4 regions of the Streptomyces sp. SAI-127 genome follow, and region 1 is predicted to be linked to each of the others. Evidence: riboswitches for the same ligand, from Rfam matches in the RefSeq annotation. Region 1 holds a riboswitch; each other region holds the start of a gene.
The links. A riboswitch is a leader RNA that binds a small molecule or an ion and turns the genes downstream of it on or off. The one in region 1 is predicted to bind cyclic di-AMP.

Region 1 (3,698 bases):
CTGGTACGCGGGCCACGGTTACGCCTCCGTGCGTGTCGATGTGCGCGGGCACGGCAACAGCGAGGGCGTGCCGGGCGACGAGTACTCCGCGACCGAGCTCGCCGACGGGGCCGAGGTCGTCGGCTGGCTGGCCGCGCAGCCCTGGTGCGACGGCCGGGTCGGCATGTTCGGCATCTCCTGGGGCGGCTTCAACTCCCTCCAGGTCGCGGCCCTGGCACCCGAGCCGCTCAAGGCGGTCGTCACGGTCTGCTCCACCGACGACCGCTACGACAACGACGCGCACTACATGGGAGGTTCCGTCCTCGCGGTGGACATGCACGCCTGGGCGGCGACGATGCTCGCCTTCGCCTCCCGGCCGCCGGATCCGCTCCATGTCGGCGACGTGTGGCGGGACATGTGGCTGGGACGGCTCGAACAGGTCGACCCGTTCCTCCACACCTGGCTCGACCACCAGACGCGCGACGTCTACTGGCGCGCCGGCAGCGTCTGCGAGGACTACGGCGCGATCGTCGCGGCCGTCCTCGCGGTGGGCGGCTGGCACGACCCGTACCGCGACACGGTCCTCAGACTCGTCGAGCACCTGCCCGTCGAGCGCGTACGGGGGCTCATCGGTCCGTGGTCCCACCAGTACCCGGACCGCGGCCTGCCGCCCGGCCCGGCGATCGGCTTCCTCCAGGAGACCCTGCGCTGGTGGGACCAGCACCTGAAGGGCGTCGACACCGGCGTCATGCGGGAACCGCTCCTGAGGGCCTACGTGAGCGACTCCCACCCCCCGGCCACGGTCTACGACACCCTGCCCGGCCGCTGGGTCGGCGAGCCGGCGTGGCCTTCCCCGAACGTGACGACGGTGTCGTACGGCCTCCAGGGTCCCCCCGTCCTGGTCCGCTCCCCGCAGCACACGGGCGTGGACGCAGGCCGTTTCTTCCCGGTCGGGAACGACGCCGACCTGCCGCCGGACCAGCGGGAGGAGGACGCGCGTTCGGCCTGCTTCGAGTTCGCGGTGGGTGTGGAGACGTGGGTCCTCGGACGGCCGCGGGTGCGGCTCAGGGTGACCTCGGAGGTGACGCGCGGGCAGGTCGTCGCGCGGCTGTGCGATGTCGCCCCGGACGGGTCGTCGACCTTGGTCACGCGGGGCGTGCTGAACCTCTCGGCACGCCATGGGCGGGACCGGGCCGTGCCCTGGGAGCCGGGCGCGACGCAGGAGGTGAGCTTTGAACTGAACGGCGTCGGGCACGCCTTCCCGCCCGGCCACCGCATCCGGCTCGCCGTCTCCTCGGCGTACTGGCCGTGGATCTGGCCGCAGCCCGGTTCGCAGGCGGGATTCGCGCTGGAGCCTGCGGGGAGCTTCCTCGAACTGCCGGTACGCGCGCGTGAAGCCTCCTCGGACATCGCGTTCGAGGAGCCGGAGCAGTCCGAGCCGCTCGGCGTGAGCCACCCCGCGACCTTCGACGAGCCGCGCCCCGAGCGCCTGGTCGTCCGTGACGTGGCCAAGGGTGAGTGGCGTCTCGAGGTCGACCCGCGGTACGGCGGCACGCGCGTGTACCCCGACGGTCTGGAGTGCACCGAGGACGCGCTGGAGACGTACACGATCGACGAGAACGACCCGCTGTCCGCCCGCACCCGCTCGGACTGGTCGATCCGGCTGCACCGCCCGGAGCTCGGCTGGGACGCGACCGTCCGGACCCGCTCGGAGATCACCTGCGACGCGACGGACTTCCACACCTCGAACGAGGTCGTCTGCACCGACGGCGGCGAGGTGGTCTTCCACCGGACATGGGAGAAGCGGATCCCACGGACGGCCGGTTGACCACGAGTTGGGCACTCTTGACCGTTTTACACCTCTTGCGCTCGGCTGTGACTTGGCCCACGCGGACAGGCGGACGGACGCCGATCCGGAATCTGCCGATCCACCTTTGCCGAAACCTCAGTTGAGGCTTGGCGACCGCAAAGGATCAAGTGCCCCAAATGCCTCCTACCAAGGTCAATAGGCATCGCATGTGAATTCGCCACTTGTTCCGGACATGTGCTCTCGCATACGTTCCCGGCCTGTCGGGCGGACGCCGAATCCTGCCACCGCCCGTACACCCACCGAGAAACCAGGGCAGGAGCGGGGGACCCAGGTAAGCCGCCGGACCGGGCGTCTTCGGACATACCGGTACGGCTTGGGGTGAAGTCACGCCTTTCGTAGGCGTGTCCGGGCAACTCCAGCCCGAACCCGACAGCTCACCTCGCAGGCGCCGGAGAGGAACTTCGCCATGTCCGCTGCCGCTCAGCACCGACGTACCCGTACCAGCCGTCTCGTCCGCAAGCTCGCCGTCGCCGGCACCGGAGCCGCCGTACTCGCGCTCCCCCTCATCGGCGCGACCAGCGCGTCGGCGGCCACCCCGCCCATGCAGACCGCGGCCACGCTCGGCTACCCCAACACCCTGGACGGCTGGATCCGCGCCTCCCTCGCCGTCATGGCGGAGCACGGGATTCCCGGCTCCTACGACGGCATCTACCGCAACATCATCCGTGAGTCCTCCGGCAACCCCTGGGCCATCAACAACTGGGACTCCAACGCGGCCGCCGGCACCCCCTCCAAGGGCCTGCTCCAGGTGATCGACCCGACCTTCAACGCCTACCACGTGGCCAACACGTCGTGGGACCCGTACGACCCGGTCGCGAACATCACCGCGGCCTGCAACTACGCGGCCCAGCGGTACGGGTCCATCGACAATGTCTGGGGCGCCTACTAGGCCTCGGGAAACAGTCTTTCGAGGACGACGGCGATGCCGTCGTCCTCGTTCGACAGGGTCACCTCGTCGGCCACGGCCCGGAGTTCGGGGTGCCCGTTGGCCATCGCGACGCCGTGGGCCGCCCAGTCGAACATGGGGATGTCGTTGGGCATGTCCCCGAAGGCGATCGTCATCTCCGGCCCCAGGCCCAGGTGTTCGGCGGCCAGCGCGAGGCCCGTCGCCTTGGTGATGCCACATGGCTGGAGTTCGACGGTCCCGGGCCCCGACATGGTGACCGTGGCCAGCGAGCCCACCACCGAGCGCGCCGTCACCGCCAACTCGTCGTCGGACAGGTAGGGATGGCGCAGCAGCACCTTGCTGATCGGCTCGCACCACAGGTCGTCGCGCCGGCCCACCCGCACGGCCGGCAGGGTCGGATGGGGCATCAGATATCCCGGCTCGATGAGCGTGAGCCCGTCGACACCGTCCTGGTCGACGGCCGCGTACACCTGTCCGACCTCGGCCTCGATCTTGCCGAGCGCGGTCTCGGCCAGCTCCCGGTCCAGGGTCACCGACCACAGCAGACGGTCGGCGCCGGCGTCGTACACCTGCGCGCCCTGCCCGCACACCGCGAGCCCCGTGCTGCCCAGGTCGTCGAGCAGCGGCCGCACTCTGGGTGCCGGCCGTCCCGTCACGACGAGATGCTGGGCCCCACCCGCGGCCACCCGTGCGAGCGCGGCCAACGACCGGTCGGAGAGGGTGTCGTCGGCGCGCAGCAGCGTGCCGTCCAGGTCGGTGGCGATGAGTGAATATGCGGGGGAGGCGGCCATGATCAGAGAATACGGATGGTTGGCCCCCTGCGACTCGACGCGAACCGGACGGCTGCTGCTTTCACATCCGTTGACCGCAGTTCCGGTTCCTGGGCATGTCCCGTGCGGCTCCGCCCTGTTGACGCGGCGGCCGGCCGGGGAGCGGTGCGGA
Region 2 (3,698 bases), 4.3 Mb from region 1:
GCTGGCCAGCGCGCACACCAGGGCGTATCCCGGGGTCGCCACCAGCACCGACGGCGTGGCCTCGGACCGGGCCAGCACCGCCTCCACCTCCCGCCGGGCCGGATGATCCGGCGCCATGCTGATCAGCGGCTCACCGGCGAGTTCCGCCAGCGGCAGCCGCGTCGAGCCGCCCGCGAGGGCATGCCCGGAGGCCGTGACGAGGACCAGCTCCTCGGTCATCAGAGGCTCCGCGCTCAGGGTGGCCGGCAGGGAGGGGGGCTCGCCCGGTTCGTAGGCGTGCGTCAGCGCCAGGTCGATCTCGCCGGCCGCCACCGCGGTGATCCCGGCCGTGGGTTCGTGGAAGGCGACCGACAGCTCCACGTCCGGGTACGCCCGGCGGAACGTGCTCAGCACCGGCGGCAGCAGCTGAATGCCCGCCGTCTGGAAGGTGCCCAGCCTCAGCGTGCCACCGGACAGGCCGGTCAGCCGGGCGAGTTCATGCCGGGCCCGGTCCAGCTCGTCCAGCACCCGGCGGGCCCGCGCCACCAGCAACTCACCCGCACCGGTGAGCCGCGCGCCGCGGTGGCGACGTACGAGAAGCTTGGTCGGCCGTCGGGAGAGGGTGGGCGCATTCTGTAGCCGAGGCGCTCGGCGGCCCGGGTGATCGAGCCCGTTTCTCCGCGACGGCATCCAGGGCGGCGAGCCGGACCGAGGCCTGCCCAAAGGGGTGCTTGAGGGAGACCCAGGTGATTCGACATACCTGCTGACGGCTCTCTCGCGGCAGGCCGGCCCGCATAAAGGGACGGATCGTAGCCCTCGCCGGGGTTGCCGCGGTGCTCACGGCCGTGCCCGCGCTGTTCCGGGCGCTGCCCAGGACGCTGCTGCTCGCGCTGATCGTGGTCGTTCTCGCGCTGGTGTGGTTCCCGGGGGTGGCCGTGCTCGTGGACCGGCTGGGGAGGTGGCTGCGCAGGCCGCGGGCGGCCCGGGCCGTCGCCGGGGTCACCGCAGGCGCGCTGACGGTTCTCGGGGTGATGCTCCTGGCCGAGCCGCTGCTCGCGGCCTGACCACCTCGCGCTTCGCCGACGGAGGCGCCGGGTGCGGCTGTGCTGTCCTGCGTTCTTCGGCGAGTCCCGCCCGCCGGACCAGCCGGGGGAGCAGCCCCCACAGGCCCAGGCACACCAGCAGGGTCGCCGCGCCCGCGGCCACTCCGCCGGCCCGGCCCGTCGTCACGTCCACCACGAGCAGCACCGACCCGGTGAACGCGAGCACCAGAACCCCCATGCCGACCGTGGCGAGCCGGGAGGAGACCTGCACGATGCGGGCCTTGGCACCGCGTTGGAAGAGCGAGCGGTGCAGGGCGGCGGGCGCGGTGAACAGGGCCGCCGCGAGTACCGCGAGGAGCAGTGTGGTGACGTACGTGGCGCGCTGGAAGGTGTCGAGGGACGGGAAGCGCTGGGTGAAGGCCAGGGTCAGCAGGAAGGCGAAGAGGATCTGCACCCCGGTCTGGGTGACGCGCAGTTCCTGGAGCAGCTCGCCGAAGTTGCGGTCGGCGCGCTCCAGCGGGGTCTCGTTGCGGGCGGTGCACGGGCGGTGGTCGGCCATGACGCCACGGGTAACCACCTGAGCCCGTGTCACGCGTGCCGGGAGACCCGAGGGGGCGGCGGGAGGTCAGGTCGCCGCCACCCCCTCGGGGGCGTCACTTGACCCGGCCGTACCAGACGCTCTTGGTCCAGATCTTCTGCAGCCTCACCACGTCCCCGGTCTTCGGGGCGTGCCAGATCTTTCCCTTCCCGGCGTAGATGCCGACGTGGTAGACGTTCGAACCCGAGTGGAAGAACACCAGGTCGCCGGCCTTGCGGCTGCCCGCGCCGATGTGGCGGGTCTTGTTGTACTGCTGAGCCGCCGTACGAGGGAGCTTCTTGCCCGCCTTCTTGAACGAGTACAGCGTGAGCCCTGAGCAGTCGAAGCGGCGGGGTCCCGTGGCGCCGTACTTGTACGGCGAGCCCTTCTTGGAGGCCGCGACCTTGAGTGCCTTCGTCGCCGGCGTCGCGGCGGCGGCGTCGGCTGCGACACCCGGGACCACGACGGAGCCGCCCACGGCGGCGATGGCGAAGGCCGAGGCCGTACCGGCCCGGACCATCAGCGACGGGACACGATTGAGCGCAGTCATGCGCAACCCTTCGTCAGCCGCCTGTGAAGGATGACCTGTCGGATTCGGGCTGGCGAAGTTGCCCGGCCGCTGACGCGGCTTCACCCCAAGGGCTGCTCGGCCCGGTCATGGCGTGACCGTCCCGGCGACCCGTCGTGCCTGGGTCCTCCACTCCTGCCGATCCACTTCTGTCGACCGGTCATCCGGGCGGCGGCAGGACTCGGCGTCCGCCCGGACCGCCCCGCCGCTGTGGCGGGGGCTTGTCGTCAGACAGGGATCTTGGCGCACGGATGTCCCAAAAACCCAACGGAACCGGGGGTTTGTGTTGTTACTCACCACTCACCCGTTCGGGTGGACACCTCTTCGAACGAAGGGGTGTCGAGGGCCCCGGGGCCCCCCGGACCAGCACAGAAACTCCTCATTCCGCTCCCGTACTACGCGCGTTGCGCAACTTGAGGGGTCGCGAAAAAGGAGCCGCGCCTCCTGCAAATGGTGGTACGTCGTTTGGTCCGTTTCAAAGGCCCTCCGGACGCCCCGTCAGACCGCGGGACGCCCGGAAAGGCTGTCGGTGCGTCAATTGCCGGGTTCCGGCGGCACGGTGACCCGGGACGTGCGCCGCTCGCCGTCCAGAACCCGAAGCGCGCGTGCCAGCGTCGCGGCGTGCAGTTCGCGCTCGCCCCGGCCGTGCATCAGCACGAGCGCGTCGCGCAGCTCGGCCGCCCTGCTCACCAGCGCCTGCGCCGCGCGCAGTCCGCCATAGGTGTCCTCGCGCCGGGCCGGGTTGATCCGGCCCAGCAGGTCGACCACGTCGAGATAACGGTCGATCAGCTCGCCCTCGGCGCGTGTGAGCGCGGGCAGCGGTGGAAGGTCCGGCACCATCTACGGCTCACCTCGCGTCCGGCGTGGGGCGCGAGGACTTGCGGCTCGGGACGATCGCGTCCGCGAGTCCGTAGTCCAGGGCGCCCTGCGCGTCCAGGATCTTGTCCCGCTCGATGTCCACGCTCACCTGCTCGGGGCTGCGCCCGGTGTGCCGGACGAGCATCTCCTCCAGGCGGGCCCGCACCCGGACCAGTTCGTCGGCCTGGATGGCCAGATCGCTTGCCTGTCCCTGGACCGGCTCGCTCAGCGCCGGCTGGTGGATCACCACGCGCGCGCCCGGCAGCACGGAGCGCTTGCCCGGGGTGCCGGCGGCCAGCAGCACGGCCGCGGAGGAGCCGGCCTGCCCGAGGCACGTCGTCTCCACGTCACAGCTGACGTACTGCATCGTGTCGTAGATCGCCGACATCGCGCTGAACGAGCCGCCGGGGGAGTTGATGTACAGCGAGATGTCCCGGTCCGGGTCCTGGTACTCGAGGTACATGAACTGCGCCATCAGATCGTTCGCCGAGATGTCGTCGATCTGGGTCCCGAGGAAGACGATCCGCTCCTCCAGCAGCTTCGAGTACGGATCCATCGTCTTGTGCCCGGAGCTCGTGCGCTCGTGGAACTCGGGCAGGACGTAACGGGCGGTGGGTCGGGCCATGGCGTACCCCTCCTCGCGGCAAGCTGTCTGTAAAAAATGTACAGGACG
Region 3 (3,698 bases), 2.6 Mb from region 1:
CGCGGTGAGGTCTACGGCGTCGCCCTCGGCTGGTCGGGGTCCTGGCGGATCGCCGTCGCGCAACTCCCCGACGCGCGCGTGCAGATCACCGGGGGCGCCGGATACGACGACTCGGGTCTGCTCCTGCTGGCGGCCGGGGAGTCGTTCACGACCCCCGTGTTCGCCGGTCTCTGGAGCGACGGCGGGTTCGGCGGGGCGAGCCGTGCCTGGCACGCCTACCAGCGGGCGTACGTCATCCCGGGCGCGGACGAGGACCGGCCCGTGCTGTTCAACTCCTGGGAGGCCACCAACTTCGACATCTCCGAGGAGCAGCAGGGCACCCTCGCCCGGCGGGCCGCGGCGATGGGCGTCGAGCTGTTCGTCGTCGACGACGGCTGGTTCGGTGCCCGCACCAGTGACCGGGCCGGGCTCGGCGACTGGGCGCCCAACCCCGACCGCTTCCCGAACGGCCTCAAGCCGCTCGGCGAGTACGTGCACGGGCTCGGCATGCAGTTCGGCATCTGGGTCGAGCCGGAGATGATCAACCCGGACAGCGAGCTGTACCGCGCCCACCCGGACTGGGTGCAGTACCAATCCGGACGAAAGCGGACGGAGTTCCGCAATCAGCTCGTGCTGAATCTCGCGCGTGAGGACGTCCAGGAGTATTTGTGGGGGCAGCTCGACACCCTGCTCTCCTCGGCCCCGATCGACTATGTGAAGTGGGACTTCAACCGCTGCTTCACGGATGCCGGCTGGCCCGGCGACCCCTATCCGCAGCGTCTGTGGGTCGACCATGTCCACGGCTTCTATGCCCTTTTGGACCGCTTGCGGCAAGCCCACCCCGGCGTCGCCTTCGAGTCCTGCTCGGGTGGCGGCGGCCGGATCGACCTCGGGGTGCTCAGCCGCACCGACCAGGTGTGGACCTCGGACAACACCGACCCGCTCGACCGCCTCGCCATTCAGTACGGCTTCAGTCAGATCCACCCCGCGCGCGTGATGGCCGCCTGGGTCACCGACAGCCCCAACACCCAGCTCAACGACCGGGTGAGCTCGCTGCGGTTCCGGTTCGTGAGCGCGATGGCCGGAGTGCTCGGGGTCGGCGGTGACCTCGCGGAGTGGACCGAGGAGGAGCTCGCCGAGGCCGGGCGGTGGGTGGCCCTTTACAAGGAGATCCGGCCCTTGGTGCAGCGTGGCGAGCTCTACCGGCTGCGGCCTCCGCGGGGCGGACTGAGCGCGGTGCAGTACGTCCTCGGGGACGAGACCGTGGTCCTCGCCTGGCTCCAGGCGCAGAAGTACGGCGAGCCCGTCCCGGCGCTGCGGCTGCGCGGACTTGACCCGACAGCGTCGTACGAATGCCCCGAAACGGGCGAAGTGCACCGAGGGGCCGTGTTGCTGCATCACGGCCTTCGTACCGGTTTGCGTGGCGACCTCGATGCGACGGTTATCCGACTGCGCCGCATCTAGGGCTTCTGCCCGAATTAATAGCTTCCTTCCAACTCCTTCCGGAATCAGGGTTCCTGTGAATTCGTGACGTGAGGAGCGTCATATCCGTGACGGTGTGTCGCCCGTCATGTTCACGTAATTCGCAGGTTTTTCAAGGGGATTCGGTCCAGGTTACGGGCGTCCGATTCACGCAGGGTGACCGGTAATTCTCATAAGGGATCAAGAGAAACGCGCGCACAGGGAACCTCTCACTTGTCCCTTTGCGTCTTGTTCGCTTACGTTCGCCACCGATCCGGTCGGACGCCCAATCCTGCCGCCGAACGGATTCCGCTCACTCACACACCCGTGCACGGCAGGAGCGGGGGACCCACAGGTAGTTCCGCCTGTTCCGGTCTCCGGAACGGCTTGGGGTTAAGTCGCGTCTCGACGCGGCCGGGCATCTCCAGCCCGCACCCGACAGCTCACCTCGCAGGCGCCGGAGAGGAATTCACCATGCCCGCGAAGGGTAAGCACCGCCGTCCGAAGTCCCAGCGCTTCGCCCGCTCGATAGCCGTCGCCGGAACCGGAGGCGCCGCTCTCGCCCTCCCGCTCATGGGGGCCACCGGCGCTCACGCCGCCACCCCCCAGTCCGTATCGGAAAAGGCCGTTCAGTCGCTTCCGGTCACGCAGAAGTCCGCCGAAAAGACGGCCGCGAAGAAGGACACCGCGAAGACCTCTACGGTGCGCACCTATTCGGTGCGCGCCGGCGACTATCTTTCGAAGATCGCCGATGAACAGAACGTCAGTGGTGGCTGGAAGAAGCTGTACGCCGACAACCGCTCGGCCATCGGGGACGACCCGTCGCTGATCCACCCCGGTCTGAAGCTCTCGATCGGCAAGAAGGCCAGGACGAGCACGACGAAGACCGAGTCCTCCGCTCCCTCGTCCTCCTCGAAGGCGAAGAAGACGGAGAAGGCGGAGAAGGCGGAGTCGAAGTCGTCCTCGAAGTCGACGTCCGCGACCCAGAGCTCGAACACCACGAGCTCCAGCGGTTACACCCTGCCGGTCACCGGCGCCACCATCGGCACCGGTTACCGCGTGGCGGGCAGCATGTGGTCCAGCGGTTACCACACCGGCGTCGACTTCGTCGTCCCGACCGGTACCTCGCTGAAGGCCGTGGGCGCGGGCACGGTCGTCTCCGCGGGCTGGGGTGGCGCCTACGGCAACCAGGTCGTCATCAAGCTCAACGACGGCTACTACGCGCAGTACGCCCACCTGTCCCAGCTCTCTGTCTCGGCCGGCCAGACCGTGACCGAGGGTCAGCAGATCGGCCTCTCCGGCGCGACCGGCAATGTCACCGGCCCGCACCTGCACTTCGAGATCCGCACCACGCCGGACTACGGCTCCGACGTGGACCCGGTCGCCTACCTCCGTTCGAAGGGCGTCGCCGTCGGCTGACAACGCCCCCCTGTGCCACCGAAGGCCGGACCCCGATCCCCGGGTCCGGCCTTCGGTGTTCCCACTCGGAGCGGCTCTGCGCCTTCATGATCACTTCATTGCGTTCTTGTGGCAGGCGCGCTCAGGGCGTCGACAGGTGGGGGAGGGTGGGGACAGAGTGAACTCCGCCGCAGGGCAAGCGCTTTCTAGGCTTTCCGGCTGCCGCACCACCGGGGCGCCCGGACCGTGCGCGGCTCTCTGCGACCCACTCTCAGCCGTCCCCGGAAGGAACGCTCTCGCATGACGACCACCCGTAGAGCCTTCGGAGCCCTCGCGGCCGGCGCCGCCCTGGCCGCCCTCGCCCCCGCGGCCACCGCGAGCGCCTCGCCCCGCCACCGTCGCCTCATCGCGCACGACGACTTCCGTCACGGTCTCGGCCGCTGGGCCGTCGAACTGGAGCAGGGCGGCACGGTCACCGCGCAGCGCGGAGTACTGGAGGTCGACGTGCCCGCCGGCGCGACGATCTGGTTCAGGCAGCCGCTCGAAGGGCCGTACGTCCTGGAGTACACCGCCACGCCTGTCTCCGAGGGCGGGGCCAACGACCGGGTGTCCGATCTGAACAACTTCTGGAACGCGGTCGACGTGCGGTCCCCCGACGACCTCTTCGCCACCCGACGGGGCGGGGCGCTCGCGGAGTACGACTACCTGAAGACGTACTACTCGGGCTACGGCGCCAACTACAACACCACGACACGGCTGCGCCGATATGTCGGAGAGTCCGGCGTGCGGCCGCTGATCTACGACTACACCGAGCCGCTGCTCGTCGCGAACGAGCCGAACCGGGTGCGGATCGTCTCCGA
Region 4 (3,698 bases), 970 kb from region 1:
GTACGCGACGTCCTTGGCGTTCCTACGGCGCCGGGGGCGGCTCGGGCGGGCGAACGCCGACTTCGTCGTACGGGAGCGGGAGTTGCTGCACGAGCTGTGGCGGCGGCGGGACGTGGCGCGGCCCGCGCTGGACCATGCGGCCCGGATGACGGCGCCGCCGGTACCGGTGGCCGCGCCGCCCTGGCCGGTGTACGGGGTGTACGGCTATCCGCCGCACCCGGTCCAGTCGGCCCAACCGGCCCAACCGGCCCAACCGGCGGTGCCGTACCCCGCGTACAACCCGTACCGGACGTAGCTCGACCACCACAGCAAGAACCGTGGGCGCCCTGCTCGGCGCGGCCGCCCTGGCGGCGTCCGGTGCGCTGCCCGCCACGGCCACTCCGCCGCGCGGACCGCGACGCCGGCTGCTCAGAGCCCGGCAAGCCCGGCACCGCCGGTCGGCACCCGCGCCCGAGTCAGGCCGAGGCCTCCGTCAGGCGAGCCGTCTCCTCCTCCGTCAGCACCAGCTCCGCCACCCCCAGCAGCGCCGGCAGCTGTGCCACCGTACGCGCGGAAGCGATCGGGGCCGCGACCGTCGGCCGGGACGCGAGCCAGGCCAGGGCGACCGTGGCGACCGGGACGGTGTGGGCCTCGGCGATGTCGTCCAGGGCCGCGAGCACCTTCTGCCCGCGTTCGGTGTCCAGGTGCTTGCCGGCGCCCGCCGCGGCCCGCGGGCTGTCGACGGTCGCGCCGGGACGGTACTTGCCGGTGAGGAACCCGGAGGCGAGGGCGTAGTACGGGACGGCGGCGAGGCCCTCGCGCGCGGCCACCGCCTGCAGCTCACCCTCGTAGGTGTCACGGGAGACGAGGTTGTACTGGGGCTGCAGGGCGACATAGCGCGCCAGGCCCTCGCGGTCCGAGAAAGCCAGGGACTCCGCGAGGCGCGCGGCGGAGATGTTGGAGGCTCCGATCGCCCGCACCTTGCCCGCCTTCACCAGCTCGTCCAGCGCGCCGATGATCTCCTCGACCGGCACCTCGGTCTTGTCGAAGTGGGTGTAGTAGAGGTCGATGTGGTCGGTGCCCAGGCGCCGCAGCGAGGCGTCGGCGGCGGCCTTGATGTTGGTGGCGGTCAGGCCGGGGAAGTCGGGGTGCTGGCTGACCTTCGTGGCGATGACGACGTCGTCGCGGTTGCCCCGCGCCGCCACCCACTTGCCGATCACGGTCTCGGACTCACCGCCGGAGTTGCCGTCGACCCAGGCCGAGTAGGAGTCGGCCGTGTCGAGGAAGTTGCCGCCCGCGGCGGCGTACGCGTCGAGGACGGCGAAGGACTGGGACTCGTCGGCCGTCCAGCCGAACACGTTGCCGCCGAGGGAGAGCGGGAAGACCTCGAGGTCGGAGGAGCCGAGCTTGCGAAGCGGAGAGACAGTCATGTCCTACGTCAACGCACGCACCGGACGCCCGCCTTCCGGCCCGCCCGCAAAATCACCGTAAACCTCAGGGGTTGAGACCCTTGCCGCGCAGCCACGCCATCGGGTCGATCCCGTCGGCCGAGCCGCCCGGGTGGACCTCGAGGTGCAGGTGCGCACCCGTCACGTTGCCCGTGGCGCCCACGCGGCCGATGACGTCACCGGTGCTGACCTTCTGTCCGACGCTGACGCTGATCGAGGACTGGTGGCAGAACCACAGCTCGGTGCCGTCGTCGAGGGTCAGGATCGTGCGGTAGCCGTAGGAACCGGCCCAGCCGGCCTCGGTGATGGTGCCGCTGTGGATGGCCTTGATGAGCGTGCCCGTGGGGGCGGCGAAGTCGAGGCCCGTGTGGTAGCCGGAGGACCACAGCGAACCGGCCTGACCGAAGGTCGAGGTGATGGTGTACGACGAGGTCGGCAGCGTGAACTGCTTGGCGAGCTCGGCCAGGCGCTCGGCCTCGGCCTTCTTCGCGGCCTCCTCCTCCGCCTGCTTCTTCGCGGCGGCGGCCTTCTCCTGAGCGTCCTTCTCCGCCTGGGCGGCGGCCGCGTCGGCCTCCTTCTCGGCGGCGGCCGCGACGGCCTGGGCGGCCTTGGTGTCGATCTGGTCCTGCTGCCGCTCGGCCTGGGCCAGGATGCGCGAGCGCAGCGCCTCACCGGCGTCCGAGGTGCCCTTGGCGGTGTCGGCGGTGGTGGCGCCGACGCTGCTGAAGGCGCTCGTGTCGTCCGCGGGGGAGTCGGAGTCGTCCGAGATGAGCGAACCCACGGAGGGCAGGTCGGGCATGGAGATGGAGACCGGCGGCTTGCCGGTGTTGGCGCTGGCCATCCCGCCCGCGCTGACGGCGGCTATGACACCGACGCCCAGAACGGTGGAGCTGCGGGCGAATCCTCCGCCACGCTGCTTGGCGACGCGATGCCGGCCACGTACGGCGGGGAGGGTCTCCTCGGTGGGGTTCCACTCCCCCAGCGGGGCCTCGTCGTCGGCGCGGTAGCCGCCGTACACAAGTGTGTCGGTACTGCGCTGACCGGGTTCGAACGGGGCCTCAGGGGCAGGCGGGTTCGCCACGTGGGCGCACTCCTTTCCTTCCTTCTCGCCTACCGGGTTAGCTGACGGGTTCGGAGCAGGAAGGTCTCCTACGCGCGTATACCCGCCGTGCTGCCACGGCGGTGTACGCGCGATTCACCCCAAGTTGGTGGTTCCCCGGTTTCCTAGCGGAATTCGGCGCGTGAGCACGGAGCCGTCTCTTGTGACGGCTGGGACGACCGCGCTGCGTTATCGAACGTTAATAGACCCGGGGGCCCGATTCCAAGCTGTTCCGCTTGATCATTAACGAAATCCCGCTGGACTTACGGCCCATGAACGGTGAAAAACGGGCGAGTTGACCTCGCCTCAGGCAACTCACAGGTTTTGACTGCGCGTCAGTGGTTATGCGGAGGGCGCTCACCCGCTCACCCCACGTCACAAAGGCCGTCGTACGGCGAGCAGCGCCAGGTCGTCGGCGAGGAAGCCACCGGAATGCCGGCGCGCCTCGCCCACGAGGGCGGCGAGCAGTGCGCCGGGTTCCCGGAAGGCGCGGCCGGCCAGCCGCGCCTCGGGGTCGTAGAACCGCCCCTGCCGGTCCCGCGCCTCGGACAGTCCGTCCGTATACAGCAGCAGTGTGGCCCCGCCGGGGAAGCCGTACTCCTCGCCCCGGTCGGGCCAGGTGCCGAGGTCGCCCATGCCGAGCGGCAGCGCGGGGTCCTGGGCGGGCAGCGCGCGCACCGTGCCGTCCGCGTGCAGCAACAGGGGCGGGGGGTGCCCGCGGTTGACGATCCGCACGACCCCGTCGCCGTGCGGGAGTTCGGCGAGGACGGCCGTGATGAACCCCTCGAAGACCTCGACGCTGTCCCGCCGCGTCCCCTCCCGAGTCAGCGCCCGCTCCAGCCGCTGGGCGACGGCCTCCAGCGTGGTCTCCTGCTCGACGGCCTCCCGGAACGCCCCGATGACGATCGCGACGGCCGCCACCGCCCCCATCCCCTTGCCGCGCACGTCCCCGACGATCATCCGTACGCCGTGCGGGCTGTCCTGCACGGCGTACAGGTCGCCGCCGATGAAGGCGTCCGCCTGGGCCGCCTCGTAGCGCACCGCGATGTCGAACCCTCCGATCCGCCCGGCGGGCCCGGGCAGCACCGCCCGCTGGGCGGCCTCGGCGATCTCGCGCTGGGAGGCGAGCCGTTCGCTGCTGCGGCGGACGAGGAGATTGATGAGAACCGCGA

Region 2: it holds a riboswitch for cyclic di-AMP, as region 1 does, so the genes downstream of both, M2157_RS40395 (C40 family peptidase) here and M2157_RS20465 (transglycosylase SLT domain-containing protein) in region 1, are expected to answer to the same signal.
Region 3: it holds a riboswitch for cyclic di-AMP, as region 1 does, so the genes downstream of both, M2157_RS08925 (LysM peptidoglycan-binding domain-containing M23 family metallopeptidase) here and M2157_RS20465 (transglycosylase SLT domain-containing protein) in region 1, are expected to answer to the same signal.
Region 4: it holds a riboswitch for cyclic di-AMP, as region 1 does, so the genes downstream of both, M2157_RS25105 (M23 family metallopeptidase) here and M2157_RS20465 (transglycosylase SLT domain-containing protein) in region 1, are expected to answer to the same signal.

The regions. Positions count from the first base shown of each region.
Region 1 covers NZ_JARXYJ010000001.1:4,505,238-4,508,935, forward strand. Annotated here, with positions in the region: gene M2157_RS20460 (CocE/NonD family hydrolase) at 1-1,807, shown strand, start outside; cyclic di-AMP (ydaO/yuaA leader) riboswitch at 2,077-2,250, shown strand; gene M2157_RS20465 (transglycosylase SLT domain-containing protein) at 2,256-2,738, shown strand; gene M2157_RS20470 (HAD family hydrolase) at 2,735-3,547, opposite strand.
Region 2 covers NZ_JARXYJ010000001.1:8,779,394-8,783,091, forward strand. Annotated here, with positions in the region: partial or broken gene M2157_RS40380 (LysR family transcriptional regulator) at 1-730, opposite strand, end outside; partial or broken gene M2157_RS40385 (LysE family transporter) at 846-1,043, shown strand; gene M2157_RS40390 (DUF6328 family protein) at 979-1,581, opposite strand; gene M2157_RS40395 (C40 family peptidase) at 1,676-2,149, opposite strand; cyclic di-AMP (ydaO/yuaA leader) riboswitch at 2,153-2,364, opposite strand; gene M2157_RS40400 (hypothetical protein) at 2,702-3,007, opposite strand; gene M2157_RS40405 (ATP-dependent Clp protease proteolytic subunit) at 3,015-3,650, opposite strand.
Region 3 covers NZ_JARXYJ010000001.1:1,880,817-1,884,514, reverse strand. Annotated here, with positions in the region: gene M2157_RS08930 (alpha-galactosidase) at 1-1,443, shown strand, start outside; cyclic di-AMP (ydaO/yuaA leader) riboswitch at 1,741-1,910, shown strand; gene M2157_RS08925 (LysM peptidoglycan-binding domain-containing M23 family metallopeptidase) at 1,915-2,859, shown strand; gene M2157_RS08920 (DUF6250 domain-containing protein) at 3,139-3,698, shown strand, end outside.
Region 4 covers NZ_JARXYJ010000001.1:5,472,955-5,476,652, reverse strand. Annotated here, with positions in the region: gene M2157_RS25115 (PrsW family intramembrane metalloprotease) at 1-295, shown strand, start outside; gene M2157_RS25110 (aldo/keto reductase) at 456-1,409, opposite strand; gene M2157_RS25105 (M23 family metallopeptidase) at 1,474-2,508, opposite strand; cyclic di-AMP (ydaO/yuaA leader) riboswitch at 2,520-2,677, opposite strand; gene M2157_RS25100 (PP2C family protein-serine/threonine phosphatase) at 2,902-3,698, opposite strand, start outside.